DNA from 4 places in the Blastococcus sp. TML/C7B genome. Region 1 is predicted to be linked to each of the others. Evidence: riboswitches for the same ligand, from Rfam matches in the RefSeq annotation. Region 1 holds a riboswitch; each other region holds the start of a gene.

Region 1 (7,256 bases):
GGCAACAACGACGGCGAGAGCCACAACCGCAGCTGGAACCACGGCGTCGAAGGCGAGACCGACGACCCCGAGGTGCTGCAGCTGCGCGCCCAGCAGCGGCGCAACTTCATCGCCACGATGATGCTGAGCCAGGGCGTGCCGATGCTGCTGCACGGCGACGAGCTCGGCCGGTCGCAGGGCGGCAACAACAACGGCTACTGCCAGGACTCCGAGCTCACCTGGATCGACTGGGAGAACGTCGACGAAGGGCTGCTCGAGTTCACCAAGACGGTCACCCAGCTGCGCTGCGACCACCCGACGTTCCGCCGTCGCCGGTTCTTCAACGGTCGCCCGGTGCGCCGCGGGCTGGGCGACCCGGTGCCCGACATCGCCTGGCTCACCCCCGCCGGTGAGGAGATGGCCGACGAGGACTGGGACGCCGCGCACGCCAAGTCCCTGGCCGTCTACCTCAACGGTGTCGGGATCCGGGAGATGGACGAACGCGGCGAGTACGTGACGGACGACCACTTCTACCTGGCGTACAACGCCTCGCACGAGGCGATCGAGTTCACGCTGCCCAGCGACGACTACTCCTGGAGCTGGACCACCGTCCTCGACACCTCCGAGATGAACGAGGTGGAGCCGGTCGAGGTCAAGCCCGGCGAGACCGTGACCGTGCAGGCCCGCTCGATCGTCGTCCTCACCGGGCCCGCGCAGTGACCGAGGAGAACGGGGACCGCCGGCGCGGCGTGCCGGCGGCCACCTACCGGCTGCAGGTGCACGCCGGCTTCACCCTCGACGACGCCGCCGAGGTCGCGGACTACCTGGCCGACCTGGGTGTCACGCACGCCTACTCCTCCCCTCTGCTGCGCTCGGCGGAGGGCAGCACGCACGGCTACGACACCGTCGACCACGCGCACATCGACGAGGCGCGCGGCGGCCGCGCGGCGTTCGACCGGTTCGTCGCGGCGCTGCACGAGCGCGGGCTGGGCCTCGTGCTCGACCTGGTCCCCAACCACATGGGCGTCGACGACCCGGCGGCCGCGCCGTGGTGGTGGGACGTGCTGCAGCACGGGCCGGCCAGCGAGCACGCGGCGGCGTTCGACATCGACTGGGAGTTCGGCGGCGGCAAGGTCCGCATCCCGGTGCTCGGCTCGGCGGACGACCTCGCCGAGCTGAAGATCGTCGGTCGGGAGGGTGGGGGTGACGGAGCCGGCGAGCTGCACTACTACGACAACCGCTTCCCCATCGCGCCGGGCACGGGTGAGGGGACGCCGCAGGAGGTGCACGCCCGCCAGCACTACGAGCTGGTCGACTGGCGGCGCGCGGACTCCGACCTCAACTACCGGCGGTTCTTCGCGATCAACACCCTCGCCGGGCTGCGCGTGGAGGACCCGGCGGTCTTCGACGCCACCCACGAGCTGGTGCTGCAGCTGGTGCGCGACGGCGCCGTCGACGGGTTGCGGATCGACCACCCGGACGGCCTGGCCGACCCGAAGGGCTACCTCCACCGGCTGGCCGAGGCGTCGGGCAACCGCTGGACGGTGGTCGAGAAGATCCTGGAGCCCGGTGAGGAGCTGCCCGAGGGCTGGGCGACAGCGGGGACGACGGGCTACGACGCGCTCACCGAGGTCGACCGGGTGCTGGTCGACCCGGCCGGCGAGCCGGCGCTGTCCGCGCTGGACACCGAGCTGTCCGGGCGCACCGTCGACTACGCCCAGCTGGTGCACGACTGCAAGCGCGAGGTCACCGACGGGATGCTCGGCTCGGAGGTGGCCCGGCTGGTGCGGGTCGTCGGCGAGCTGCCCGGCATCGACCGGGCGCAGCAGACCGAGGCGCTGGCCGAGCTGCTGGCGACCTTCGGCGTCTACCGCAGCTACCTGCCCGACGGCCGGGAGCACCTGGACCGGGCGGTCGCCGCGGTCCGGGCCGGCCGGCCGGACCTGGTGCCGGCCGTCGACGCGCTGTACGGCGTCCTGTCGCAGGCGGGCACCGAGGCGGCCACCCGCTTCGAGCAGACCAGCGGCCCGGTCATGGCCAAGGGCGTCGAGGACAGCGCCTACTACCGGTGGTCCCGGTTCGTCGCGCTCAACGAGGTGGGTGGGGACCCCGCGCACCTCGGGGGCTCGGTCGCGGACTTCCACGCGGCGCAGGCGCACCGGCTGGCGGTCAAGCCGCAGGCGATGACCACGCTGTCGACGCACGACACCAAGCGCAGCGAGGACGTGCGGGCCCGCCTGGCGGTGCTCGCCGAGCTGCCCTCGGAGTGGGCGGCGCTGGTGCGCGGCTGGCTGGCCCGGCACCCGCTGGCCGACCGCCCGCTGGCGCACCTGGTGTGGCAGAACCTGGTCGGCGCCTGGCCGCTCTCGCGGGAGCGGGCGCACGCCTACGTGGAGAAGGCGGCGCGCGAGGCAGGCACCTCGACGACCTGGACCGATCCGTCCTCGGAGTTCGAGGACCAGCTGCACGCGCTGGTCGACGCCGCGTTCGACGACCCGGCGACGACGGCGGAGATCGAGGCGTTCGTCGCCCGCATCGCGCCGCTGGGCTGGTCGAACTCGCTGGCGCAGAAGCTGATGCAGCTGACGATGCCCGGCGTCCCCGACGTCTACCAGGGCACCGAGCTGCACGACCTCTCGCTGGTCGACCCGGACAACCGGCGACCGGTGGACTACGACCTGCGGCGGCGGATGCTGGCCGCGCTCGAGGCCGGCGAGGTACCCACCGTCGACGGCAGCGGAGCGGCGAAGCTGCTGGTCACCTCGCGGGTGCTCCGAGCCCGCCGCGACTCCCCCGAGCTGTTCGCCGGCTACGCGCCGGTGGAGGTGCGGGGATCGGCCGCCGAGTGCCTGGTCGCCTACGACCGCGGCGGCCCCGACGGGAACGGCGTCGTCGTCGTGGCGACCCGGCTGCCCGCCCGGCTGGCCCGAGACGGCTGGGGCGACACCGCGCTGGAGCTCCCCACCGGTGCGTGGCGCGACCTGCTGACCGGTGAGCGGTTCGTCTCCGACGTCGGCGGCGTGGCCGCCGACGTGCTGCTCGCCCGGCTGCCCGTCGCCCTGCTCGTCCGGGACTGACCTCCGCGAGATCTGCACACTCGGGGCCTTCAGCGCCCGGAAAGCCACGAGTGTGCAGGTCTCGGGGCCCTCTCGTGGTCTGATGCGCGCGTGCACATCGACGCGCTGTACCGCTTCCCGGTGAAGTCCCTGCTCGGCGAGCAGGTCGAGGAGGTGCGGCTGACCGGGCGCGGCGTGCTCGGCGACCGCGCCTACGCCCTGGTCGACACCACCGACGGGACGGTGGCCAGCGCCAAGCACCCGCGCAAGTGGGGTGCGCTGCTCGGGCTGTCGGCCCGGTTCGCGAGCGAGCCCGAGGCGGGCTCCCCGCTGCCGCCGGTGGTGCTCGCGCTGCCCGACGGCCGCGAGCTGCGCAGCGACGACGCCGGCACCGACTCCGCGCTCTCCGAGCTGCTCGGCCGCCCGGTCCGGTTGACCAGCGAGGTGCCCGAGGGCAGCCGCTTCGAGGAGCAGTGGCCCGACATCGAGGGCCTGGCGCCGGCGGAGTTCATCGAGGGGACGACGCACGCCTACGAGGGCAGCGAGCCGGTCAGCGCCATCGGCCTCGGGATGATGGCGCCGCCCGGCACCTTCTTCGATCTGGCCGCCCTGCACGTGCTCACCCGGGCCACGCTCGAACAGCTCACCGCGCTCGGCGGGGGCAGCGACTTCGACGTCCTCCGCTACCGGCCGAACGTGCTCATCGGGGGCACCGATCCAGGCTTCGCGGAGGACGCGTGGGTCGGCCGCAGCCTGGGCCTCGGCGACTCCGCGCGGGCCGGCGTGAGCATGCTGACGATGCGCTGCGTCATGACGACGCTGGCCCAGGGCGACCTGCCCGAGGACCGCGGCACGCTGCGCACCGTCGCCCGCCACCACCGCCGAGAGATCCCGGGCCTGGGCACCTGGGCGTGCGCCGGCGTCTACGCCGACGTGACCGGCGAGGGCGTCGTCCGCAGCGGTGACCCGGTGACGCTCGCCTGAGACCGGCCGGCGCGGGCGGTAGGTGTGACCGCGCATGTCGAGCTGGCCCCGTTTTCCGGCGTGGCGGCCACGCCACGCCGGAGGCGGGCGACGGATAACGAAACGGTAACTACCGTCCTCCGGGTGCTCCGGCCGTCCGGCCCGGCACCGCGCCGCCCCGCCCAACCCCGTCCGGCGGCGTGCACACGAACAACCCGTGGACGGGGGCGGGGGACCCAGGATCCCGACGCCCACGGCGTCTCGGGGTGAAGCCGCGAGGAGCGGCCGGGCACCGATCGCCCGAACCCGACAGCTCACCCCGCCGGCGGTGCATCGGAGGAACATGTCCACGCACAGCCAGTCGATGACGCCTGCCCGCGGCCTGCGCCGCGGAGCCGTCGTCCTCACCGGGATCGCCGCCGTCTCGCTCGGTGCGCTCAGCACCTCGGCGCAGGCCGCGCAGAACAACTGGGACGCCGTCGCCCAGTGCGAGTCCACCGGCAACTGGAGCATCAACACGGGGAACGGCTTCTACGGGGGCCTCCAGTTCCGGCAGTCCTCGTGGGAGGCCTTCGGCGGTCTCGCCTACGCCCCGCGCGCCGACCTGGCCACCAAGGCGCAGCAGATCGCGGTCGCCGAGGCGCTGCTCGCCGTCCAGGGCCCGGGGGCCTGGGACAACTGCCACGTCCACCTCGACGACCCGATCCAGGGGCAGGCGACGACGCCCGCCCCGGCGCCGGCCGCGCCGCCGGTCCAGCAGGCGCCGGTCCAGCAGGCGCCGGTCCAGCAGCCCTCGGCCGGGAGCTCGACGCCCGCGGCGACCACCGGCAGCTACACGGTCCGGCGGGGCGACACGCTGAGCAAGATCGCCCAGGCGCAGGGCATCGCAGGCGGCTGGCGCGCCCTCTACGCGGCCAACCGGGACCAGCTGCAGAACCCCGACCGGCTCGAGGTCGGCCAGCGGCTCGTGCTCGTCGGCTGACCCGCCACGGGGAGCCCGCCGCCACCCGGCGGGCTCCCCGTCCGCGCACGCGGCGGTTGGCGGCCGCCGGTGCGGGCATGATGCCTCCGGCCGCCACCGCGGCCTTCCCGCGCACGTCCCGGAGGCCCCCGCATGTCCGCACCCGTCGAGTTCGCCGTCTGGGCCCCGCTGCCGGAGCGGGTGCGCGTCCAGGTCGACGGCACCGTCCACGACATGACGCGGGACGACGACGGCTGGTGGCGCGCCGAGGTGGACGCGGGCCCGGAGGCCGACTACGGGTTCCTCCTCGACGAGAACGAGACGCCGCGGCCCGACCCGCGCTCGCGCCGCCAGCCCGCCGGCGTGCACGGGCTCTCCCGGCGCCACGAGCCCGAGGCCTACGCGTGGGGCGACCGCGCCTGGACCGGCCGCCCGCTGGCCGGCGGCGTCGTCTACGAGCTGCACGTCGGCACCTTCACCCCCGAGGGCACGTTCGACGCCGCGATCGGCCGCCTCGGCCACCTGGTCCGGCTGGGGGTGGACTTCGTCGAGCTGCTCCCGGTGAACGGCTTCAACGGCACGCACAACTGGGGGTACGACGGCGTCCTCTGGTACGCGGTGCAGGAGGAGTACGGCGGCCCGGCGGCCTACCAGCGGTTCGTGGACGCCTGTCACCAGCAGGGCCTGGGCGTCATCCAGGACGTCGTCTACAACCACCTCGGCCCCTCGGGGAACTACCTGCCCGAGTTCTTCCCGATCTTCGCCGAGGGCGGCGCGAACACGTGGGGCAACTCGATCAACCTCTCCGGCCCGGACTCCGACGAGGTGCGCCGCTACGTCATCGACAACGCGCTGATGTGGCTGCGCGACATGCACGTCGACGGGCTGCGGCTGGACGCCGTGCACGCGCTGGTCGACGAGCGCGCCACCCACGTGCTCGAGGAGATGGCCCAGGAGGTCGACAAGCTGTCGGTCGCCCTCGGCCGGCCGCTGACGCTGATCGCGGAGAGCGACCTCAACGACCCGCGCATGGTGACCCCGCGCGTCGCCGGCGGCATCGGCCTGACCGCGCAGTGGAGCGACGACTTCCACCACGCGCTGCACTCGACGCTGACCGGGGAGGGCCAGGGCTACTACTCCGACTTCGCCGAGGCCGGCGTCGCGGGCCTGGCCAAGGTGCTCACCGGCGCGTTCTTCCACGACGGCGCCTGGTCCAGCTTCCGCCGCCGGCACCACGGCCGCCCGGTCGACACCGCGACGCTGCCGGGCTGGAAGTTCCTCGGCTACCTGCAGGACCACGACCAGATCGGCAACCGCGCCGTCGGCGACCGCATCTCGGCGACCCTCTCCCCCGCGATGCTCGCCGTCGGCGCGACCGTCGTGCTCACCAGCCCGTTCACGCCGATGCTCTTCATGGGCGAGGAGTGGGGCGCGAGCACGCCGTGGCAGTTCTTCACCAGCCACCCCGAGCCGGAGCTGGGCAAGGCCACCGCCGAGGGGCGGATCGGCGAGTTCGCCGAGCACGGCTGGGACGCCGACGTCGTCCCCGACCCGCAGGACCCGGAGACCTTCACCCGCTCGAAGCTCGACTGGTCGGCAGCCGACCCAGGAACCGCACGACCGGCTGCTCGCCGTCCACCGGTCACTGCTGGCGCTCCGCCGGGCGCACCCCGACCTCGTCGACTCGGACCTGACCGCCGTCGAGGTCGACTGGGACGACGCCGACCGCTGGCTGGTCGTGCACCGCGGCGCGCTGCGCGTGGTGGTCAACCTCGCCGCGGAGCCACGGGAGATCGACCTGGACCGGCCCGCCGACGAGGTCCTGTTCGCCACCGCCGAGCTGCCCGGGGTCGACGGCAGCACGGTCACGATGCCGCCGGAGAGCGCGGCCGTGCTCAGCACCCGCTGACGTGCGCCGGCTGCTGCCCCACCCGGGGTCCGAGCTCGACGACGACGGGTTGGTCGAGGCCTACCGCCTGCCCGGCGGCCGCGCCCTGCGGGTGAACTTCGTGACCTCCCTCGACGGCTCCATCGCGGTCGATGGGAGGAGCGCCGGGCTCGGGTCGCCGGGCGACAAGCGGGTGTTCCGGGTGCTGCGCGCGCTGGCCGACGTGGTGCTGGTCGGCCACGGCACGGCCGCGGAGGAGCAGTACCGCGCCGTGCTGCCGGAGTCGACCGTGGGCCGGCTCCGGTCGGCGCTCGGCCGGCCCGCACCGCTCCCGGTCGCCGTCGTCTCCCGCCGGGCCGCGCTGGACCCGGCGTCCCGGCTGGTCGCCGACGCCGTGGCCCCCACGATC
Region 2 (7,256 bases), on a different contig from region 1:
TGAACCGGCTGTTCGGGTGCGCCCAGGGAGCGTCCTTCTCCTCCTCGGAGCGCTCCGAGATCAGCTCGCCCTTCCAGTCGCGCCAGCCGGTGACGTCGGCCGGGGGCTGCTTGCTCTTGCCCTCCCACCAGACGTCCTGCGTCTGCTCGTTGTAGGCGACGTTGGTGAAGATAGTCCCGGTGCCCTCGGCGATCGCCTCGACCGCGGTGGGGTTGGTGGTCTCGTTGGTGTCCTTGGCGACGCCGAAGGCCCCGTACTCCGGGTTGATCGCGTAGACGCGACCGTCCTCGTCGTCGACCCACAGCCAGGCGATGTCGTCGCCGTAGAAGTGCACCTGGTACCGGTCGCCCAGGGAGTCCGGCGACAGGATCATGGCCAGGTTGGTCTTGCCCGAGGCGCTCGGCATGCCGCCCACGATGTGGTACGTGCGGCCGGTCTCCTTGTCGGTGATCCCCAGGAGCAGGAACTGCTCGGCGAGGAACTTGCCGGAGGCCCAGCCCGTCGTAGGTGGCCTGGCGCAGCCCGTGGGCGATCTTGCCCAGCAGCGCGTTGCCGCCGTAGGACGAGCCGTAGTGCAGGATCGTGCGCTCGTCGGCGATGGTCACGAAGTAGCGCTGGTCCTCGGCGGTGCCCTGGCCCAGGCTGTCCAGGTCGCCGGTGACGTGCACGCCGCGGACGAAGTAGTCCTGGTCGGCGAGGTCGTTGACGTACTGCACGCCCACCCGCGCCATGCGGATCATGTGCAGGACGACGGTGCGGGTGTCGGTGAGCTCCACGCCGGTGGCGAAGGGCTGCAGCGGGGAGCCGGGGGGCGCCATCACGTAGGGGACGACGTACATCGTCTTGCCCGCGGACTTGCCGGCCATCCGCTCCTCGAGCATCGGGCGCATCTCCGACGCCGGGCGCCAGTTGTTGTACTCGCCCTTGTCGTCGGGGTTGTTCGTCGCGACGACCGTGCGCTCCTCGGAGCGCGCCGTGTCCTTGGGGTGGCTGCGCGAGTAGTAGCGCCCCTTGCCTGCGGGGAGGAGCTCACCCGCCTCGAGCGCCTCGGCGATCAGCCGCGCGTCGTCGGAGGCGTTGACGACCTCGACCCGCTCGGCGCCGGTGTGCTGCGCCCAGTGCTTCACGTAGGCGCGAACCGCTTCGTTCGTCAGCCCGGCTTCGTCCAGAACCGCGTCTATGGCAGTCACGAGGATCCTCTCCATCCGCTACGACCCACCTTCTCGTCCCAGGCGGGTTCCAGCCACCGCGGCGCTCGCGCGCCTGCGGGGGCGGCCCCGTGATCGGGAAACTCCGGGAATGGTGTCAGGCCTGTTACGGCCGGAGCACGTCGGGAGTCCCGCGGACCGTCGCCGGGCATCCGGAAGAGTGCTTCCACCGCTCGCACGTGTGACGTCCGTAACGCCGCAGGCGGGCGCTCGTTGTCCCCGGCACCTCGTCCCCGCCCCGCTGGAGTGCTCCCGTGCGCCGTCTCGTCGCGTGCCTGTTCGTCCTCGTCAGTCTCGCTGGTGGTGCTCGCGCCACCGTCGTCGGCCGGCGGCCCGGTCCGCTACGTCGCGCTGGGCGACTCCTACAGCGCGGCCTCCGGCGTCCTGCCGCCGGACCTGACCGCGCCGCCGCAGTGCCTGCGCTCGACGGCGAACTACCCGCACGTCATCGCGGCCGCGACCGGCGCGCAGCTCACCGACGTGACCTGCGGGGCCGCCGACACCGGTGACTTCCTGGCCGCGCAGTACCCGGGCGTGGCTCCCCAGCTGGACGCGGTCGCCGCGGACACGCAGGTGGTCACGATGACGATCGGCGGCAACGACAGCAGCGTGTTCCTCAACGCGATCCTGCAGTGCGGCGCTGCCGGGCTCTCGACCCTCGGCCAGGGCAGCCCGTGCCGCGACACGTACGGCACGTCCTACGAGGACACCATCCGGACGACGACCTACCCGGCCCTGGTGCAGGTGCTCCAGGCGGTGCGGGCGAAGGCGCCGCGGGCCGAGGTCGCGATCCTGGGCTACCCGTGGATCGTCCCGGCGGCCGGCGGCTGCTTCGACAAGATGCCGATCGCGACCGGTGACATCCCCTACCTGCGCGGTGTGCAGGCCACCCTCAACGACGCCGTCCGCCGGGCGGCGAAGGCGACCGGCGTGACCTACGTCGACATGAGCCGGGCCTCGGACGGGCACGACGCCTGCCAGCCGCTCGGCGTCCGCTGGGTCGAGCCGGTGCTCCAGGGCACCAACCCGGTGATCGTGCACCCCAACGCGCGTGGCGAGGCCGGGATGGCCGCGGAGGCGCTGAAGGCCCTCCGCCGGCTCTGATCGGCGACCCCGCCGGGGCCGGTCGCCGGGCTCAGACGGCGACCGGCTCCTTCGCCGCGGGGCTGTCCTCGAGCGCGCGGGTGAGCTTCTCGCCCTCGACGTCGACGTCGGGCAGCACCCGGTCCAGCCAGCGGGGCAGCCGCCAGGCCGAGCGGCCCAGCAGCGAGAGCACCGCGGGCACGATCGTCATGCGGACGAGGAAGGCGTCGACCGCGACCCCGAAGGCCAGGGCGAAACCCATCGTCTTGATGATCGTGTCGCTGGCCAGGATGAAGCCGGCGAAGACGCTGATCATGATCAGCGCGGCCGCGGTGACCACCCGGGTGCCGTGGCGCATGCCGCCGACGACCGCCTCGTCCGGCGTGGCGCCGTGGACGTACTCCTCCCGCATGCGGGTCACGAGGAAGACCTCGTAGTCCATCGCGAGGCCGAACAGCACGCCGATGAGGAAGATCGGCAGCAGGCTGATGATCGGCCCGGTGCTCTCCACGCCGAACACGCCGCTGAGCCACCCCCACTGGAAGATCGCGACGACGGCGCCGAAGGTGGCGACGACGCTCAGCAGGAAGCCCAGCACGGCCTTGAGCGGCACCAGGACGCTGCGGAACACCAGCAGGAGGAGCAGGAACGCCAGCCCGACGACGACGAGCAGGTAGGGCAGCATCGCGGCGTTGAGCTTGTCGGCGACGTCGAGGGTCACCGCGGTGACTCCCGTGACGGCCAGGGAGACCCCGGTGTCGGCCCGCAGCTGCGGCGCCAGGTCGCGGATGGTGCTCACCAGCTCCTCGGTGGCGTCCGTGGCCGGGCCGCTGGCCGGGATCACGGTCATGACCGCGGTGTCCTGCGCCGGGTTGAACTGCGCCGGTGCGACGACCGCGACGTCGTCGAGCTGCGCGATGGCGGCCTGGGCCTGCTCGGTCCCGGCGACGGCGCCGCCCTCCCCGGCGCCCTCGACCAGCACCAGCAGCGGTCCGTTGAAGCCCGGGCCGAAGCCCTCGCTCACCAGGTCGTAGGCCTTGCGCTGCGTGCTGTCCGGCGCGGCGGTGCTCTCGTCCGGCAGGCCCAGCTCCAGGTCCAGCGCCGGGACGGCGACGACGAGCAGCGTGCCGGCGGTGACCAGCAGGGCGACCAGCCGGTGGCGGACCAGGGCGGCGCCCCAGCGCGCGCCGAACGGCTGCGCGGCCTGCTCCTCGCGCTCGAGGCGGGCGCGGCCGCGCGTGCCGAGGATCCGCAGGCCGGCGAAGCCCAGCACGGCCGGCAGCAGGGTGAGCGCGATGACGACGGCGACGGCGACGGTGCCGGCGGCGGCCAGGCCCATCGCGGTGAGGAACGGGACGCCGACGACGGAGAGCGCGGCGAGCGCGATGACCACCGTGAGGCCGGCGAAGACCACGGCGGAGCCCGCGGTGCCCACGGCGCGGCCGGCGGCCTCCTCCGGCTCCCGGCCGAGGAACAGCTCGTGGCGGTAGCGCGACACGATGAACAGCGCGTAGTCGATGGCGACGGCGAGGCCGAGCATCAGCGCCAGCGTCGGGGTGCTGGAGCTCAGCTCGACGAAGCCGGTGGCGATCGTGACGCCGGAGACGCCGAGGGCCACGCCGATGATCGCGGTGAGCAGCGGCAGGCCGGCGGCCACCAGCGAGCCGAAGGTGAGGGCCAGCACGAGCGCCGCCACCAGCAGGCCGATCACCTCGGCGGCGCTCTGCTCGGGCACGCCCTGGGTGGCGTCGCCGCCGAACTCGACCTGCAGGCCGGCGCTCTCGGCGCTGCGGCCGGCGTCGAACAGCGCCTCGCGGTCGGTCTCGGAGACGTCGATGGTCTGGATGTCGTAGGCGACCTGCGCGTACGCGGTCCGCCCGTCGGCGGAGACGCCGTTCTCCAGGAACGGGTCGGTCACCGATGCCACGTGCGGCGCCTCGGCGACCTCGGCCAGCGCCTGCTCGATCGCGCTGCGCGTCCCGTCGTCGGCCACGGTGCCCTCGGCGCGGAAGACGACGCGGGCCGAGGCGTTGTCCGCCGCCGTGCCCATCTTCTGCTCGAGGGTGTCGAAGGCCGTGATGGACTCGACGCCGGGGATGGTGAAGGAGTCCGAGGTCGGCCCGGACAGCGTGGCCGCACCCGCGCCGAACACCGCCAGCAGCAGCGCCCAGACGAGGGCGACCAGGCCGCGGCGGCGGAAGGAGAACCGGCCGAGCCGGTAGAGCAGGGTGGCCACGAGAACTCCTCGATCGGGGTGGCGGGCGCGGCGCCGGAGGGCCGGTCCGCAGGCTCGGACGGCGTCGGTGAACGCGACGTGCCGGCTCCGAGGAGACTAACCGCGCAGCTAGGCTGGCCCTAGCCGATCGGCTAGGTGAGATGGCACACGTCGGGAGGGGGAGCGATGAGCGCAGCACCGGGCAGCACGGCTCCGGAGGGTGGCACCGACCGCACCGCGGGGGCCGGCCGCGCCCGCCTGCTGCAGGCCGCGTTGCGGCTGTTCGCCGAGGACGGCGTCAGCGAGACCTCGCTGCAGAAGATCGCCGACGCCCTCGGCGTCACCAAGGCGGCCGTCTACTGGCACTACCGCTCCAAGGACGAGATCATCCTGGCCGCCCTGCGGCCCGCGCTCGACGAGCTGGAGCGGCTGGCCGTCGCCGCCGAGGCGGAGCGCAGCCGGCGCGGCCGGGTGGAGCTGCTGGTCGCCGGCCTCGTCGACCTGCTGATCGGCAACCGCGGCGGGTTGTCGGTGCTCATGGGCGACGTCGCCGTCCGGCACCTGCTCGAACAGAACCCGGCGCTCATGGGCGTGCTGCAGCGGATCGTCGACCAGCTCGCCGGTCCCGACCCCGCCCTCCGGGTCGCGGCCACGCTGTTCCTCGTCGGGCTTCCCGGCCCGGCCGCCGATCCCGGCTCCGCCGCGCTGGAGGACGCCGAGCTCCGCGAGCACCTCATCGAGAGCGGGCGGCGACTGCTGCTGCCGAGGCGCTCGACACGCCCGGGCCCCGCATAGCTGCGGCGCACCTCACACCCGGCGCATCGCCCCAGGTAGGGGGCCCGTCCCGGCCCCGCGTGGCCCGGTCGCCGATTGTCACGGAACCGTAACGCTGCCTACCGTGGCGCGGTCCGTCGGTCGCACCGTCCCCACCCGGGGAAGCCGCCGGGCGCCGCTGAGTCGCCGTCGTCCTCCGGGGCGCGGGGAGCCGGGGACCCACCGCAGCACTGGGGTGAATCGCGCGCCGGACCGCCGTCCGCCGCGGGTAGGGCACTTCTGAGCCCGAATCCGTCAGCTAACCCGGTAGGCGGTATCGGAAGAACGGAGAGCCGCCGGATGGCGCGCCCCAGCACCACCGCACGACCCCGGTCCACCCGCCCCGCCGCCCACCGGCGCCCCCCGTCGGCGACCCGCCGGCCGGCCGTCTACATCGGCGTCGCCGCCGCAGGCGCCGTCATCGTGAACCTCGTCGTCGGGCCCGGCCCGGACGCGCAGGCCGAGGCGGCGCAGACCGAGTCGGTCAGCGTCGCCCGCCAGCTCGGCATCGAGGGCAGCTCCGGCGCGGTCGACGTCGCGCGGGACCTGGGGCCGCTGGCCGACCTGGCCGCCAGCCGCAGCAGCCGTGAGGACGCCGAGTTCGCCGCGCTGGCCACCCAGGCCGCCGCCGACCAGGCGGTGCTCGACCAGCAGCGGGCCGACGCGGAGGCCGCCGCCCGGCGGGCCGCGGAGGAGGCCGCCGCACGGCAGGCCGCCGAGCTCGCCGAGCTGGCCGCGGCGCAGGCCGCTGCCGCGAAGCCCGCGCCGGCCGCACAGGCCCCGGCCGCGGCGGTCGCGCGGGCCGCGGGCTCGGTCGCCGCCACCACCCGCGCGACGATCAGCAACAGCGCCGGTGCGATCAAGCCGCGGGCGCAGGCCGCCGCGGACGCCGTCGTCAGCAACGTCCCGGGGGCGGGCTCGATCACCCTCGGCGGCACCCGGCCCAGCGCCACCGACCCCGGCGGCCACCCCTCGGGCCTCGCGGTGGACTACATGGTCATGGCGAACGGCGCCCTCGGCGACGCGATCGTGGCCTACCACGTGGCGCACTGGAGCGAGCTCGGCGTGGAGTACCTCATCTGGGAGCAGCGGATGATGAGCACGCCGGGCGGTGCGTGGAAGCCCATGGAGAACCGCGGCGGCGCGACGGCCAACCACATGGACCACGTGCACGTGAACTACCGCTGAGCGCGGCGCCCAGCGGGCCGGCGCTAGTGTCGACGGCCCCGGGCGGCGGCTCCTCCGAGCACGCGGCCCGTTCCCGGAGACCGAGCTGGAGGAGCGCACCGTGACGACGACCGGTCGTGGACGGGGCCCCGACGACGAGGAGTCGCCCGCGGCTCCGCCGATCCCGTCCTTCGCCTCGCTGCGCGCCCCGCGCCGCACCCATGCCGCGATGGACGTGCTGCTGCCGCCCGCGCTGCCGCCGGTGCCCCCGCCGGTGCGGGAGCGGCCCGTGGCGGCCGCGCCCAGGCCCGCCGAGTGGCCCGACCTGCTCCGGTTCGGGGTGCGCGCCGCGACCGCCGCACTGCGCCTGCCCGGCCTGCTGGTGCGCGAGCCGGCGCGCCGGCTGCGGCGCCTCCTGGGGGAGTAGCGCCGCAGCCGGTGCGGTCAGCCGCGGACGCGGAGGAGGACCTTGCCGGCGGCCCGGCGCTCGTCGAGCTCGGTGACGGCGGCGACGACGTCCTCCAGCGGGTGCACGCTGCCCAGCACGGGGTCGAGCTTCCCGGCCTCGAGCAGCGGGTAGAGGTCCTCCCACTGCTCCTTGGGGAAGCCGGGCGCCCCGACGGACCAGAACGCGCCCCAGCCGACGCCGACGACGGAGACGTTGTTGAGCAGCAGCCGGTTGACCTTGACCGTGGGGATCTCCCCGCCGGTGAAGCCGAGGACCAGGATCCGGCCCTCGCGGCCCAGGCTGCGCAGCGAGTCGGTGAAGC
Region 3 (7,256 bases), on a different contig from region 1:
CTGGCCCGGGCCGATTCCCGCCCCCGGCTCGGCGGTCCAGACGATCTCCGTTACGGCTTCGCTGACCTCGGTGCCGTGAACATGACCGGCGGATCGATCGGGCTCCGCGTCACGGTCGCGGTCCACCCGGAACCGGCTTCGTCCGCACCGATGCCAGCGGCGTCTCGGTCGGGATGTGTACCCGCAGCGAGATGGTGGAAGTCGTCTGGCTCTCGTTGGGCACCCGAAGGGTCACCTCCCCGAAGCCTCCGGGCGTAGCGTCAGGAGAGCTGATGCCCACGTGGGCTGACGCGGCGGTCACGCCGAGCCCCAGCACCGTCAACATCGAAGCGAGGCCGACGGTCAGCGTCCGAGCCAGTCGGGATGTCACAGGAGGCCCTTCTATCTGAGTCGGATCCGGCCCTACGTCGAACCCGTCCTACGAGATGCGTCCGTCGCGACTGCCTACGGGCCAATTGGACGATGGACGACAGAGCCACAACAACGCTGGTCACCGCGAGTCGAACCGTTCACCGTGACCGGCGATGTCAGCGACGGTCGGATCGACGTGCTGCCAAGTCAGGGCTCCCTCCGGAACATCGACGTGAGTCCCATGACGCCCAGCATCTGGTCGAAGTAAGGGCTGTCACCTCGGATGACCGCGCGACCGCCGGCCCGGGAGGTGCGCTTGGCCCACCGCTGCAGGTGTGGAAAAGCAGTGGCGTCGATGTAGGTCAGTCCGCGGACATCGATGGCCACAACAGCCAACTCCTCCAGACGCCGCTGGAGCTCCAACCGGTTGACGGCGGAAGCGTCCACCTCGCCCCGAAGGTGAACCACCCAACCGCCCCGCTCCTGTTCCACAGAACTGGGCGCCTGCTTGACGACAGCAACGCCCTGCTCGACGGGAACGACCTCTCTGCGGCGCTCGGACATCCGGCTGACGTGATCCGGCAGCTTGGCCAGCTCCGAGTCCACGGTCCGCTGCACCATCCGCTGCATCGCCCTGCGCTGCAGGACCTGCCGCAGCCGGTTGCCGCCCTGGGGATCGTGGGTCACGGTCACCGTGACGTGCGTGGCACCCGGCGAGGCGTCAGCGAGTTCGACGCGGGTCTGCCAGTTCTCCGACGCCAACTCCAGTCGGGTCCCAATGCGTTCCTCCGCGACCCATTCGACGACTTCCCCGCTCACCGCGCCCTGCGGTGGGGGCATGCCGTCCAACCGCCCCTGCGCGCAGACGAAGCGAGTCCCCTTGCCCATCACCGCGTCCGCCTCTGTCCCTGGGCCGTCGGAAAAGACGTAGGAGACGTCGCACACCGGGCAGTACGGGGTCAAGGCGGTCAGTGCCCGCCACACGGACTCCCGAGCGAACGGAACCTCGCGTGTTCCTGAGGCGGTCGTCATCCCGTTCCTTCGACTTCGAGGGGCCGGCCAGATCTCTGGGCCGGCACTACCGAGACTAGTAGGAGCTGGCGACACTTCCTTACGCCGACTCTCCCCCGTCTACGATCCACGTTAGGAGATTGAGGATCAGCGTCGAGGGAGGTTCCGTGGAGCACGGGCGGCACTCAGGGATGTGGGTACCGGACGAGCCGCCGACGTGGGGGCGAATGTTCCTGCCTCACCTGGAGGCCTCGTCGGCCCTGGCAGTGCTGAGCCTCGTCGCGCTGGTGGTGTACCTGGCAGCGGTCATGCGGTTGCGCCGAACGGGCGTCTCGTGGCCCTGGTGGCGGACCCTCTCCTGGCTCGCCGGGACTGCGTCGCTGTTCGCCGTCACCGGCACCTGGCTGAACGGCTACAGCATGGTGCTGCTCAGCGTCCACATGACCCAGCACATGATCCTCTCGCTGATCACGCCGCTACTGCTCCTGATCGCCGCACCGGTGACCCTGGCGCTCCGGACCCTGCCCCGGGGCCGGGGCGCGGCCGGCGTCCCGCGGGCACTGCTCCTCAACGGGCTGCACAGCCGCCTGGCCCGGTTTCTCGCCCACCCGCTGTTCTCGATTCCGCTGTTCCTCGCAAGCCTCTACGGCGTCTACTTCACGCCCCTCTTCGACGCTTTGATGAGCAGCCCCGCGGCACACCAGCTGATGCTGGCGCACTTCGTCGTCACCGGGATCCTGTTCTTCGGGCCGATCGTGGCGCAGGACCCCTGGCCACGAACGCTGAGCCACCCCGGCCGGATGCTCGAGCTCTTCCTGCCCGTGCCGTTCCATGCGTTCTTCGGCGTTGCGATCATGCTGGCCGGCTCGCTTGTGGTCGACACGTTCGCCCAGCCCCCGGCCGGGTGGGGCATCGACCCGCTGCGGGACCAGGGCGAGGCCGGCGGCATCGTCTGGGCCTTCGGAGAACTGCCCACCGTGCTGGTACTGGCGGTCGCTCTTCTTCTCCTGGGCCAGTTCCGACGAGCGGCGCGGCAGGGCTCTCGACCGGGCAGCCGACCGCACCGGTGACGCCGAGCTGGCGGAGTACAACGCCCGCCTCCGTGCCTTGGCGTATCTGAACAGGTGAAGCGCAGCGGCGCCGTTCCAGACCGACTAGCAGATTCGAGACAAGGACTCGTCCTCGCAGGGAGCGGCCTGCGAGGACGTCAGCCCCCGCAGGCGCCGACCGAGATCCCACGAGCATTCAGCCACGCAACCGGGTTCGAGGCTCCGCTGTACATGGCCCCGTTCGGGTGCACCTCGAAATGTACGTGCGGCCCGGTCGAGTTGCCTCTGTTGCCGACCTCCGCAATCTGCTCACCGGCCACCACACGATCCCCGGTGCGCACGAAGTAGTCGTTGATGTGCCCGTAGACGTAGACGGCGCCGTCGTCGCCGAGCAGGTAGACAGCCAGCCCGAAGCCCGTGGCCGGCCCAGCACGCTGGACGGTTCCCGAGATGGGCGCGTACAGCGGAGTGCCGATGGGCGACGCGACATCCAGCCCGTTGTGCGAGATTCCCCAGCGTGCGCCGAAGCAACTGGTGACGCGTCCGGAGAAGGGTGCGGTGTAGCCGGACGACCCGCTAGCGGGGGCGTCGCTGGGGCTGTTGCGCCGCGCCGCAGCTGCGGCCTCGGCGACCTCCCGGGCCGACCGTTCTGCTGCGGCAGCGGCGGCGGCCTCCTCTGCCTGCTTCTGAGCCGTCCACTGCTGATAGGCGTTCCGTGCGCCTTGCAACTCCAACACCTTGATCTGGGCGGCCTGGAGTTCCGCCTCGTAGGAGGCCTTCTGCGCGGCCACCTCAGCGAACGCGCCTTGCTGGGCGCCCAGTCGCGCATCGGCTTGCGCCTTGGCGGTCTGGGCCGTCTCCTCGGCGGCGGCCATCTCGTCGCGGGCGGCGCGAGCGGAGGAGTCGGCGTTGGCCTGAGTCACCTTGGCGACCTGGAGCTGGCCGAGAACGTCCACCTCGTTGACTGCGACGTAGTCGAGCAGAGCGGCGCGCTGGATCAGTTCGCCAGGTCCCTCGGAGCTCAACAGCGCGGCCGTCCTGGAGATCGTCGCCCCGTTCATGTAGCTGTCGCGGGAGAACCGGGCGATGCGGGCTTCCGCGACGGCGACGGCAGCCGCCGCCGCCTGTAGTTCGGCCGCCCTCTGCTCAGCCACGACCTGCGCCTGCTGGAGCGCCTCCTCGGCGATCATGTAGGCGGTCCCTGCGGCTTCGGCCTCGATGCCGACGCGTTCGAGCTCGGCCTCGGCGACCGCGACCAGGCCGGCGATGCGGCCGACTTCGGCCGCCGCAGTTTCCTGCTCGGTCCGCGCGGCACCGATCTGGCCGTCCGTGGGATTGGTAGGCGCAGGAGCGCCGAGACTCGGCGTCGCGGCGCCGACGAGGGCAACGCCTACCAGTACAACGACCAGTGCGGCTCGCAGCGGACGGCGGGGGCCAGGATGGCTCGCTGTGCGCCAGCGGTGATGCAACAGTCCAGCATCCGTCAGGCTGGCGCGCCGGCGGGAACGGTGGTCGGGCATGGCTCGCTCCCTGGGGAAGAGGGTGGCGGTGCGTATGAGCCGGAGCAGAGTCCCACTATCACCGTTAGTAGCGACGGCAACACGCGGCACTTTCACCACACACTTCTTGATCGCTCGGTGATCCTCTGCACACTCTGAGTGCCCGCCGGGCCGCTTCGCTGCCCTATGAGCCCTGCGTCAGGTGGAGGTTCAGGTTGATGCGGTGGCGCGCGTCGCTACGGACGTCACTACGGATCAACCACAGCCGCCACCGAGCGTGATGCCGCGAGCACTCAGCCACGGCGCCGGATTGACGCGCTGCTGGTACAGCCCTCCGCGATGGGTCTCGATGTGCAGGTGCGGGCCCGTCGACTGCCCCCGGTTGCCTACCTCGGCGATCTGCTGACCGGCGGCGACCGTCTGCCCCGCGGTCACGAAGTACTGGTTGATGTGGCCGTACACGGTGATGGTGCCGTCCGCGTGCTGGATGTAGACGGCGAGGCCGAAGCCGTTCGCCGGTCCCGCGTCCAGCACCACTCCGGCATCCGGTGCATAGATGGGCGTACCGATGGGAGCGGCGATGTCCACGCCGTTGTGCGTGGCGCCAGACCGACTTCCATAGCAGGAGGTCACCCGGCCGGCCACGAGCGCGGCAGTGCCGGCGCGCGCCATCGCCAGTTCGCCTCGCTGCTGCTCGTCCCGTGCGGCAGCCGGATCCGCCACTCCCTGCGCCCCCAGCAGCTCGATCTCCGCATCGCGGAGCTGCGCGTCGAGGGCGAACTTCTGCCCAGCAGCTACGTCGTACGCATGCTGAGATGCCGCGAGCTGCGCCTGGGCTGCAGTCTCCGCCTCGACCGAGGCACGAACCGCCGCATCACGCTCCGCGACCGCAGCCTGGGCCGCCCGATCCGCGCGCTCCTGTCGCCCCTGGATCACCTCGAACCCCTCGAGCCGCTCGGCGCGATCCTCGCCAGGAGGTCGAGCATCGCGGCCCTCTCCAGCACCTCGTCAGGGCCGGCCGCGTCGAGCAGCACGGCCGCATCGCCCAGCGGGTCGGCACCCATGAAGGCATCGCGGCCGAGCGCGGCGATACCGTCCCGAGCTGCATCGACCGCCTCGCGAGTCGCCTCCAGCTCAGCGGCAGCGGCAGCGGCTTGCGTCTCTGCATCTGCAAGCGCAGTCTGCGCGGCGCGGGAGGCGTCGGCCGCGGCCTCCGCCTCCACGGTGAATCTCTCCAGATCCTTCTCCGCCGCGGCCACCAGCCCCGAGATCCTCTCGACCTCAGTACTCAGGACGGCCTCCTTCGACTGCCCATCGGCGGGAGCAGCCAGTGCCGTCACGGCCGACAGGCCGATGACGAGCGCTGCCGTGGCGGCCACGAAGCCGGTGCGGCGGTGGCGGAGGAGCGCGGATCCGACTCCGGAGGGACCCATTCGACCGTCTCGGCGGGGTCGGTCGGAGTGGACTACGGACGGGACGACGGACGTGCGGACAGACCGGTTGTGCAGCGTCGCCAAGGCGGCGGATCTCCGTTCTTCCTCGCCGCCTACCGGGTTAGCTGACGGGTTCGGGCGGGAAGGCGCCCTACCCGCGTGCTCGCAGTCGCGCACGCGGGATTCACCCCAGGGGGACGGTGGATCCCCGGTCCGCCCGGCCGTGTGGCACGGGCAGTTAGGCGGGGTCCGACCGAGGCTCTCCGGTCGAGAGGCACAGCTCGGCAGGACCGCCCGGAACCGTAGTACGAAGTTGCTTAGTTGTCACGGTTGCATAACGGAGGCCCAGGAAGCTGCCGGTCAAACACCTGCGCCGAGGACATCCGAGGGCCGCGCGTAGCTCACGAGACGCCGCCGTAGGAGTGCAGACCGGTCGACACGAGGTTCACGAACAGCAGGTTGAAGACGAGGCTCGCGAAGGCGATGAGGTTCACCCACGCAGCCGGGCGGCCTCGCCACCCGGCGGTGGTTCGGGCGTGCAGGTAGGTCGCATACAGAGCCCAGGAGATGAAGGCCCAGGTCTCCTTCGGGTCCCATCCCCAGAACCGCCCCCAGGCGCTCTCCGCCCAGATCGCGCCGGCGATGACCGCGAACGTCCAGACGGGGAAACCGAAGACCGCGGTGCGGTGCGCCACCCGGTCGAGCACGGCCACGTTGGGGAGCTTGTCGGCGATCCCCCCGCTCCTGCGGCCGCCGTCCCCCAGCGTCTTCTCGCGGTGGACCGCGACCAGGTACAGCGCGCTGGCGACGGCGCTGACGATGAAGATGCCGAACGAGATGATGGCGGCGGAGACGTGCACGGCCAGCCAGTCCGAACGCAGGGCGGCGATCAGGGGACCGGATTCCGCATAGAGGTAGAGCCCGATGAGAACCAGCCCGAGCACCACGGGCCCGAGCACGAAGGCTCCGATGCGTCGCACCGCCGGGGCCCGAAGTGCGAACACGAGGTAGGCAATGACGCCGGCGAGTACGGAGGCAGTTGCGAACTCGTACATGTTCCCCCATGGCACTCGTCCGGTCGCCGCGCTGCGGGCGACGAGCACACCGGCATTGGCGAGGGCGCCGGCACCCGTGAGCCCAACGCCCAGGAGCCCCCAGCGGCGACCGGCCGCGCCGGACGTCGCCGCCAGCGGCTGGGCTCCGTCCTCCGGGGAGGGCAGGGAAGTGCCCACGCCGACGGTGACCAGCTCTTGACTCGGCCGGGAGGCGCGCCTTCCGAACGCGAGCTCGCCGCAGAAGGCGAGCGCCGCGAGGGCATAGATGATGATCGAGGCGCTGAAGAGGGAGTCGGACAGGGCAGAGAACTGGTCGGATGTCATCGGGCTCCTTGCTGGTGGGTGTGGACATTGCGTGGCACGGTCACGTCGCGAGCGCTCGAAGGCACGTTCGACCGAGGTGGCTCACGTCGGCGGAGCACGACGGCAGCGAGCAGCGCGGCCAGGCCCGTGGCGGTGGCCGCCCACTCGGCGCCCGCGCCGATTTGGCTCGCCAGGGTGGTGTTCTGCCGCAGGGCGATGGCGCCGCTGAAGAGATAGGGCGTGAAGAGTTCGGACCGGTCGACGACAGTGCCGTCGGGTGCGACGATCGCGGAGATCCCGCTCGTTGCAGCGACGATGACCGTCCGGCCGTGCTCGATGGCACGCAGGCGGCTCATCGCTAACTGCTGCTCGCTCTCGGCGGTGTAGCCGAACGTCGCGTTGTTGGTCTGCACCACCAGGAGCGAGGCGCCGCCGTCCACGACGTCGGACACCAGTCCGTCGTAGGCCACCTCGAAACAGATGAGGTCTCCGATCCGCACTCCCCCGACGTCCAGCACGCCGGGCTCGTCCCCCGCGACGAAGTCCCGACGCAGG
Region 4 (7,256 bases), 190 kb from region 1:
GACCTCCGCGGCCCGCTCGTCGGTGAGGTTCTGGCTCCACGCCACGACGTCCATGCCGAACGCCTGGCCGACGCGGGCGACCCGGCTGCCGAGCCGCCCCAGCCCGACGACGCCGAGCCGGGCGCCGTCCAGGTCGCCGCCGAGGGTCTGCTGCCAGCCCCCGGCCCGGACGGAGGCGTCCTCGCGCGGGATGTGCCGCAGCGTGGCCAGGACCAGCCCCCAGGTGAGCTCGGCGGTGGCTGCCGCCCCCGCACCGGTCCCGCAGACGGTGATGCCCCGCTCGGCGGCCGCGGCGACGTCGATCGCGCGGTTGCGCATGCCCGTGGTCACCAGCAGCCGCAGGTTCGGCAGCCGCTCGAGCAGGTCCCGCTGGAACTCGGTGCGCTCCCGCATGGCGACGACGACGTCGAAGGGCTCCAGCCGCGCGGCGAGCGCCTCGACGTCGGAGACCGAGTCGTGGAACCCGACCACCTGGACCGGCCCCGGCACGCGGGACCAGTCGCAGAAGTCGGCGGCGACGGACTGGTAGTCGTCGAGGACGGCGATGCGGATCACGCCCCCGGTCTACTACACCGCCGTCGCCAGGGGCCCGGCGCCGGACGTGCGACGGCCCCCGACCGGCGGATGCGGTCGGGGGCCGTCGTCGGGCGCCGGTGGGTCAGCGGGGGCGCTTGCCGCCGGCGTTCTTGTTCTGGAAGTCGGCGAGCATCTTCTTGAGCTTCGCCTGGTTCTGCGGCTTGCGCGCTTCCTGGATCACCCGTGCGGCGACCCCGGACGCGATGAGCTTCCGGAGCATTCCGGCCATGTTCGCCTCCTCAGCTGTGGACTGACCCCGTCCCTGCCCCGTGACGGCGGCCGCCAACCCCCGTCGGGATCCCGGTCCACCGGCCGGAGGACGCGATCGGCGCCGAGCCGCGTGAGTGGGCCGCTGCCGTCGGTGACGCCACGCCTCGCACAGAGAAGTAAGCGCCCGATCACGTTCCGCTATGTGGGCGAGAGGTGCCGGCGGGGCCGGACGGCGACCGGCGTGCTGGGGCCGCGAGTCGCCCAACGGGCACCCGGGCGTGGCGGCCGGCCCATCACCCGGACGACGCCGCGGCGCGGTCCGGCAGGGGCCGGTCGATCCACCTAGCGTCGTCGCGGTCCGGCCGAGGCCTTCGACGTCGCCTCCGGCGACACCCGGCCGGACACCGCCGAACCGGCGCCGAACGTCTCGGCGCCGGGCCGGGGACCCACGCGCAGTCCCTGGGGTGAAGCGCGACCGGCTCGACCGGTCCCGCCGGGCGATCTCCCCGCCCGAACCCGTCAGCTAACTCGGTAGGCGGTTGATGGAGAACAGGAGAACGCGTCGTCCATGACGACTACCCGCACGTCCTCGTCCAGCCGCGTCCGCGGGGCGACCCTCGCCCTCCTCACCGGCGCCGGTCTCGCCCTCACCCCCCTGGCCGCCTCGGTCGCCGTCGCCCCGCCCGCCGCCGCTGCGCCCGTGATGTTCTCCGCAGCCCCGGCACCGACGCCGACCACGCAGGCGGCCGTCAACCACGCCCTGGCGCAGCAGGGCAAGCCGTACGTGTACGGCGGCACGGGCCCCGGCGGCTTCGACTGCTCGGGTCTGACCTTCGCGGCCTACAAGGCGGCCGGCGTGCAGCTGCCGCGCACGTCGCGCGCACAGGCGACCGCCGGCGTCGAGGTCCCCTGGTACGCCATGCAGCCGGGTGACCTGATCACGTTCTACGACCCGGTCGGGCACGTGGGGATGGCCATCGGCAACGGGATGATGGTGCACTCGTCGACCTACGGGAAGCCGGTCTCGATCGTGCGGGTCGACTCGGTGCCCGGCTACCACAGCACCCGCCGCGTCGCCTGATCTCCGCAGCTGTCGGCACCGGGCCGGGCCATCACCGGCCCGGTGTCGACACGGCGACATGGCGACCCGTCGACGTGTCCACACAATGCGCCAACCGGACGGTCCGGTTTCGGGTTGATCCGCCGGAGCGCGTCAGATCACGCGCAGATAACGTCAGTGCCAGCCGACGGCCCGTACCGGTCCGTCACCCCCCGCCCCACTTCCCCTGGAGCAGCGCTGTGCCTTCGTCCTACCGCCCCTTCCTGTCCCTGGTCCCCGACGAGACGGTCGACACCCACGACCAGCCGTCGTGGAGCACCCCGTGGACCGAGCCCGTCGCCCCCGACGACGAGTCGTGGCGGCTGTCGGCGCTGTGCGGTGAGACCGACCCGGAGGCGTTCTTCCCGGAGAAGGGCGGCTCGACCCGCGACGCCAAGCGCGTCTGCACCGGCTGCGACGTGCGGGCCGAGTGCCTGGAGTTCGCGCTGCGCAACGACGAGCGCTTCGGCATCTGGGGCGGGCTCTCCGAGCGCGAGCGCCGGCGGCTGCGCGTGGCCCGTCGCGACGCCATCACCGCCTGAGCGGCAGGAGCCCGCGCCGGGTAGGGACGACGAGGTGACGCCTCCTCCCCCGGTGCTGCTGCTCGACGTCGACGGCGTGCTCAACGCCGTCCGGCACGACCTGCCCGTGGGTTGGCGGCGCGGCCGCTTCAACGGCTACGTCCTGTCCTGGGATCCGTCGGTCGTGGCCCGGCTGCGGGCGTTGCACGAGTCCGGCCGGGTGGAGCTGCAGTGGCTGACCACGTGGACCGAGCTCGCCGACGAGCTGCTGGCCGGGCCGCTGGGGCTGCCCCGCGGGCTGCGCACGCACGGCCGCGACGCGCTGCCCACCGGCTTCGGCGGCACGCTCGGCGGCGTCGCCGGCTGGTGGAAGCTGACCGCCGCGCAGGCCGTCGCAGCGGCGGAGCCGGGCCGCCGCATCGTCTGGATCGACGACGACCTCGCCGACCAGGCCGACGACGCGAGCGCGTGGATCAGCGGCCACGGCCAGGTGCTGGTGGTGGCGCCCGCCTACTCCACCGGGCTCACGCACGCCGAGCTGGACCGGGTCGAGCGCTGGCTGGCCGACGGCGGCTGACGCCCGCCGCCCGGCCGCGCCGCAAGACCTGTCCGCCCGCCCGTCGCGGTGCCACTCTGCGCGGTGGACCGCAGGGGGTAACCGTGGATACCGGAACCGAAGCGAACCGAACCCGGCCGACGGGAGGCCGTGTGCTGGTGCTGGCCGCGCCGGCCGGCCCCGCGGAGGCCGACCAAACGCGCGCCTTCTGCGCGTTCCTCGCCACCGCCGGCGTCGAGGCGTGGCTGGAAGTCGCTGACGTCCAACGAGCCCCCGGACCTGCAGCGGCTGCTGGAGGACACCACCGTCTCCTGGGTGCTGGTCGTCGCGTCGACGGCCCTGCCGAGTCGGGAGGTCGACGTCCCGCCCGGCCACTGCCCCGCCCTGGTCCCGGTGGTCCTCCCCGGCGGGCGGGCCGAGGACCTGCCCTGCTGGGCGCGCCCGGAGGGTGGCGCGGTCGTCCCGGTCACCGACTTCAGCGCGGAGGGCGCCGCTCCGCTTCTCGGGCTGCTGCTCCCGCCCGCGTCCCCGAACGGCCACGCACCGATCAGACCGTCGGGAGGGTGATCGACGACGGCGTCGGCCCGCCGGAGCGGATCCGGTGGGTGACCGGTCGGCTGCGCGTGGCCTTCCCGAGCGGCTCGCCGGTGCCGAGGTTGCGGGCGTAGCGCGGGTGCGCCCCACCGGAGACCTGCAGGCGGATCCGGTGGCCGGCGCGGAAGCGGTGCGCGGTGTCGGTCAGGGTGGTCTCGGATCGTCCGCAGCCCCGCGCGCGGCACCTCCCCCGGCGCCGGATCGAGCCGGACCAGCCGGTCGGTCACGTTGATCGAGGCGCCGTTCGGCTGGACGTCGCAGAGCCGCACGAACACGTCGGCGTACGGGTTGTCCGACTCGACGACCAGCCGCACCCGCACCCCGCCCTGGACCTCCACCGGTCGGCGCAACGGCTCGGTGGTGAAGGTGCGGACGTCGGCGCGGGCCTCGAGCGCCCGGTTGTCCCGCTGCCCGGCGCTGTTCGCGAGCACCCGCCCGCCGATCGAGGGCGTCGGATCGGTCGGGTCGTAGGTGAACCGGGTGACCGCGGCCTCGACGGGGGCGTCGTCGACCAGTCGGCCGCCGCCGGCGAGGTGGAAGGTGCGCTCGGTGGCCACCGGGGGCCAGTCGGGCAGCGTCCGCCAGGTGCGGGCGCCGCTGACGTGCACCCGCACCGGCTCGGGCCGCTCGGGTGCCGGCGGAGCGCCGTCCACGGGCAGGTGGATGGCGAGCCAGGCCAGGCTCTCCGGCGTCGTGACCGCGGGGTCGATGCCCAGGTGCGCCCAGGGGCCGAGGGTCAGGGCGACGTCGACGCCGCGCTGCCGCAGGACGCCGTACTGGTACAGCGTCTGCTCGAGGAACCAGTCCTGCCAGCCGCCGATGAGCATCGTGGGCACGGTCGAGGAGTGCACGGCCGGCGTCGCGCGGTACCGGTCCCAGTAGGGGTCGGCGAGGTCGGGGTGGTCCATCCACTCGTCGAACCAGGGCGCCGGGGTGCCGCCGAACCGCTCGGCCAGGCCCTGCAGCGGCAGCTCGCCGAGGAAGGGGGCCAGCCGCCGCTCCGCCGTCGCCAGCCGGACCAGGCCGCGCAGGAAGCCGACCTGCTCCTGGTGGGCGACCAGGTCGGTCCAGATCGCCAGGTTGGTGAGCTGGAAGGCGCCGTCGATCAGCCCGGCCTGGGCGAGGTCGTGCGGGCCGATGTGCAGGACCATGGCCGTGAGCTCGGGCGGCGGGTCGAGCGCCAGCGCCCACTGCGTGTAGCCGAGGTAGCTGGGCCCGAGGGTGGCCAGCCGGCCGTCGAACCAGGGCTGCTCGCGCAGCCACGCGCCGGTGTCCTGGCCGTCGTGCTCCTCGTTGACCACGGGCGTGAAGTCGCCACCGGAGCCGAAGGTGCCGCGCACGCTCTGCAGGACCACGGCGTAACCGCGCTCGGCGTACGGCACCGCCGTGGACACGGCGAACCCGGCTCCACGCCCGTACGGGGAGCGCAGCAGCACCACGGGGTGCGGGCCGGCGGTGGCGGGCAGGTAGACGTCGGCCCGCAGCGCGGCGCCGTCGCGCATCGGGACGTCGACGTCGCCCAGCACCTGGACCGGCGCGAGTGGGGCGGGCAGCTTCCACCGGCGGCCCAGCGCGGCGGCAGCGAGGCGGGCCGGGCGCGGGAGCGGCCGGGGCGAGGGAGGATCGGGCCGGCGCACGGGATCTCCTGGTCAGAGCGGCGGGGACGGCGCGACCCTAGCGGCGGGTTGCGACGGTCTGCTCGTCGGCGCGGGGCCCTAGGGTCGGGGCATCGTCGTCCCGCGAGGAGCTGACATGCGCGCAGTGCAGTACCGGACCGTCGGCAGCGAACCCGAGGTCGTGGAGATCCCGACGCCCGAACCGGGGCCGGGCCAGGTGCGGTTGAAGGTGACCGCGGCCGGGCTGTGCCACTCGGATGCGTTCGTGATGAGCCTGCCCGAGGGCGTCTATCAGCTGCCGCTGACGCTGGGCCACGAGGGCGCCGGCGTCGTCGACGCGCTCGGCGACGGCGTGAGCGGCGTCGAGCTGGGCCAGCCGGTCGCCGTCTACGGCGCGTGGGGCTGCGGGCGGTGCCACGCCTGCGCCCGGGGTGCGGAGAACTACTGCCCGCATGCGGGCGGGCTCGGCATCTACCCGCCCGGGCTGGGCGCGCCCGGCGCTCTGGCCGAGTACCTGATTGTGGACGACGCCCGGCACCTGGTCCCGCTCGGCGACCTCGACCCGGTGTCCGCGGTCTCGCTCACCGATGCCGGGCTGACGCCGTACCACGCGATCGTCTCCTCGCTCGGCGCGCTGCCGGCCGGGAGCACCGCCGTGGTGATCGGCGTCGGCGGGCTCGGGCACGTGGGCATCCAGATCCTGCGGGCGATCACCGGGGCGACCGTCGTCGCCCTGGACCTCAGCGACGACAAGCTCAAGCTCGCCCGCGAGGTCGGCGCGCACCGCGCGCTGCACTCCGACGAGTCGGCGGTCGCGGCGATCCGCGAGCTGACCGGCGGGGTGGGCGCGCAGGCGGTGTTCGACTTCGTCGGCGCCGCCCCGACGCTGGAGATCGCCCGGCAGACCGTGGCGATGGACGGCGTCATCCAGATCGTCGGCATCGGCGGCGCGGTGCTGCCCACCGGCTTCTTCTCGACGCCGATGGGCGCCACGGTGCGCGCGCCGTACTGGGGCACCCGGTCGGAGCTGATCGAGGTGCTGGACCTGGCCCGCAGCGGTGCGATCCACGTCGAGGTGGAGCGGTTCACGATCGAGGAGGCGCCCGAGGCCTACCGCCGGATGCACGAGGGGACGCTGCGCGGCCGCGCCGTCGTCGTCCCCTGAGGATCAGCTGGGCTGCGGAACCCGGCTGCCGGAGCCGCCGGAGTCGGAGCCGACCAGCTCGGCCCGGCCCCGGCCGAGGATCTTGGCGTCGTAGAGGGCGCGGTCGGCGCTGCGCATGAGCTGCGAGGCGCTGTCGCCCGGGCGGTACTGGGCGACGCCGCAGGACAGCGACACCCCGTCGTGCAGCGCGCAGACCCGGCGGACGAGGGCGAGCGCCTCCTCCCCCGTCCGGCCGGGTAGGAGCAGGGAGAACTCGTCGCCGCCGTGGCGGGCCAGCAGCGCGCCGGCAGGCAGCTCGCCGCGCCAGTCGTCGGCGACCCGGCGCAGCACCCGGTCGCCCTCCTCGTGGCCGTGGGTGTCGTTGACGGTCTTGAAGTGGTCGACGTCGATGAGGACGGCGGACAGCGGCTCGCCGGAGCGCGAGGCCTCGGCCATGAGCTCCTCGAGCGCCTGGTCGAAGCCGCGGCGGTTGTGCAGCCCGGTGAGCGCGTCACGGCTGGCGTCGGAGGCCAGTGACACCAGCTGCTGGATGACGATCCCGATGCTGGCGAGCACCAGGTCGAAGCCGAACGCGGTGCCCGGTCCGACGCCGCTGAGCAGCAGGGCCAGGGTGATGCCGACGACGGCGGCGGTGAGGTGGCCGAGCGCGGCCCGGCCCGAGAAGAAGAAGTGCGCGTCGACGACGACGAAGGTGATCAGCGTGGCTGCCGCCAGCGAGCTGACCGGGGTCGGCGCGATCAGGACGGCGCTCGCGATCATCGCCGTGGCAGCACCGACGGCGGAGTGCATGTAGGGCCGCGGCCAGCGCGCCCCCCACCGTCCGACGACGACGGCGGCGCCGAGCGCCAGGCAGCTGAGCACGGTGAGGATCGCCCGGCGGGAACCGGGGTCGATGTCGAGGGTCACGAGCAGGCCCGCC

What was found. Region 1 has a riboswitch for cyclic di-AMP ahead of JKP76_RS22980 (transglycosylase family protein). Riboswitches for the same ligand answer to the same signal wherever they lie in the genome.
Region 2: another riboswitch for cyclic di-AMP. It lies ahead of JKP76_RS13620 (hypothetical protein); the one in region 1 lies ahead of JKP76_RS22980 (transglycosylase family protein).
Region 3: another riboswitch for cyclic di-AMP. It lies ahead of JKP76_RS21700 (hypothetical protein); the one in region 1 lies ahead of JKP76_RS22980 (transglycosylase family protein).
Region 4: another riboswitch for cyclic di-AMP. It lies ahead of JKP76_RS11350 (C40 family peptidase); the one in region 1 lies ahead of JKP76_RS22980 (transglycosylase family protein).

Annotation. Positions count from the first base shown of each region.
Region 1 is NZ_JAEOAA010000001.1:2,535,857-2,543,112, reverse strand. It holds gene JKP76_RS24055 (alpha-amylase family glycosyl hydrolase) at 1-699, shown strand, start outside; gene treY (malto-oligosyltrehalose synthase) at 696-3,056, shown strand; gene JKP76_RS12315 (MOSC domain-containing protein) at 3,147-4,019, shown strand; cyclic di-AMP (ydaO/yuaA leader) riboswitch at 4,196-4,342, shown strand; gene JKP76_RS22980 (transglycosylase family protein) at 4,342-4,980, shown strand; partial or broken gene treZ (malto-oligosyltrehalose trehalohydrolase) at 5,113-6,507, shown strand; gene JKP76_RS20995 (DUF3459 domain-containing protein) at 6,584-6,868, shown strand; gene JKP76_RS12300 (dihydrofolate reductase family protein) at 6,918-7,256, shown strand, end outside.
Region 2 is NZ_JAEOAA010000002.1:123,998-131,253, forward strand. It holds gene JKP76_RS21145 (phosphoenolpyruvate carboxykinase (GTP)) at 1-463, opposite strand, end outside; partial or broken gene JKP76_RS21150 (phosphoenolpyruvate carboxykinase) at 558-1,205, opposite strand; gene JKP76_RS13605 (SGNH/GDSL hydrolase family protein) at 1,512-2,312, shown strand; gene JKP76_RS13610 (MMPL family transporter) at 2,344-4,527, opposite strand; gene JKP76_RS13615 (TetR/AcrR family transcriptional regulator) at 4,693-5,301, shown strand; cyclic di-AMP (ydaO/yuaA leader) riboswitch at 5,455-5,608, shown strand; gene JKP76_RS13620 (hypothetical protein) at 5,620-6,507, shown strand; gene JKP76_RS13625 (hypothetical protein) at 6,608-6,913, shown strand; gene JKP76_RS23520 (NADPH:quinone oxidoreductase family protein) at 6,931-7,256, opposite strand, start outside.
Region 3 is NZ_JAEOAA010000002.1:1,036,672-1,043,927, forward strand. It holds gene JKP76_RS17885 (DUF1775 domain-containing protein) at 1-126, opposite strand, end outside; gene JKP76_RS24240 (DUF1775 domain-containing protein) at 110-325, opposite strand; gene JKP76_RS23640 (STAS domain-containing protein) at 559-1,335, opposite strand; gene JKP76_RS17900 (cytochrome c oxidase assembly protein) at 1,590-2,432, shown strand; gene JKP76_RS17905 (M23 family metallopeptidase) at 2,570-3,931, opposite strand; gene JKP76_RS23645 (M23 family metallopeptidase) at 4,166-4,846, opposite strand; gene JKP76_RS21700 (hypothetical protein) at 4,843-5,289, opposite strand; cyclic di-AMP (ydaO/yuaA leader) riboswitch at 5,439-5,584, opposite strand; gene ccsB (c-type cytochrome biogenesis protein CcsB) at 5,745-6,722, opposite strand; gene lnt (apolipoprotein N-acyltransferase) at 6,719-7,256, opposite strand, start outside.
Region 4 is NZ_JAEOAA010000001.1:2,346,004-2,353,259, reverse strand. It holds gene JKP76_RS11360 (D-2-hydroxyacid dehydrogenase family protein) at 1-555, opposite strand, end outside; gene JKP76_RS11355 (hypothetical protein) at 659-805, opposite strand; cyclic di-AMP (ydaO/yuaA leader) riboswitch at 1,193-1,339, shown strand; gene JKP76_RS11350 (C40 family peptidase) at 1,355-1,867, shown strand; gene JKP76_RS23440 (WhiB family transcriptional regulator) at 2,086-2,427, shown strand; gene JKP76_RS11340 (HAD domain-containing protein) at 2,462-2,983, shown strand; gene JKP76_RS24035 (hypothetical protein) at 3,510-3,659, opposite strand; partial or broken gene JKP76_RS24030 (CocE/NonD family hydrolase) at 3,772-5,058, opposite strand; gene JKP76_RS11330 (NAD(P)-dependent alcohol dehydrogenase) at 5,309-6,337, shown strand; gene JKP76_RS11325 (diguanylate cyclase) at 6,341-7,256, opposite strand, start outside.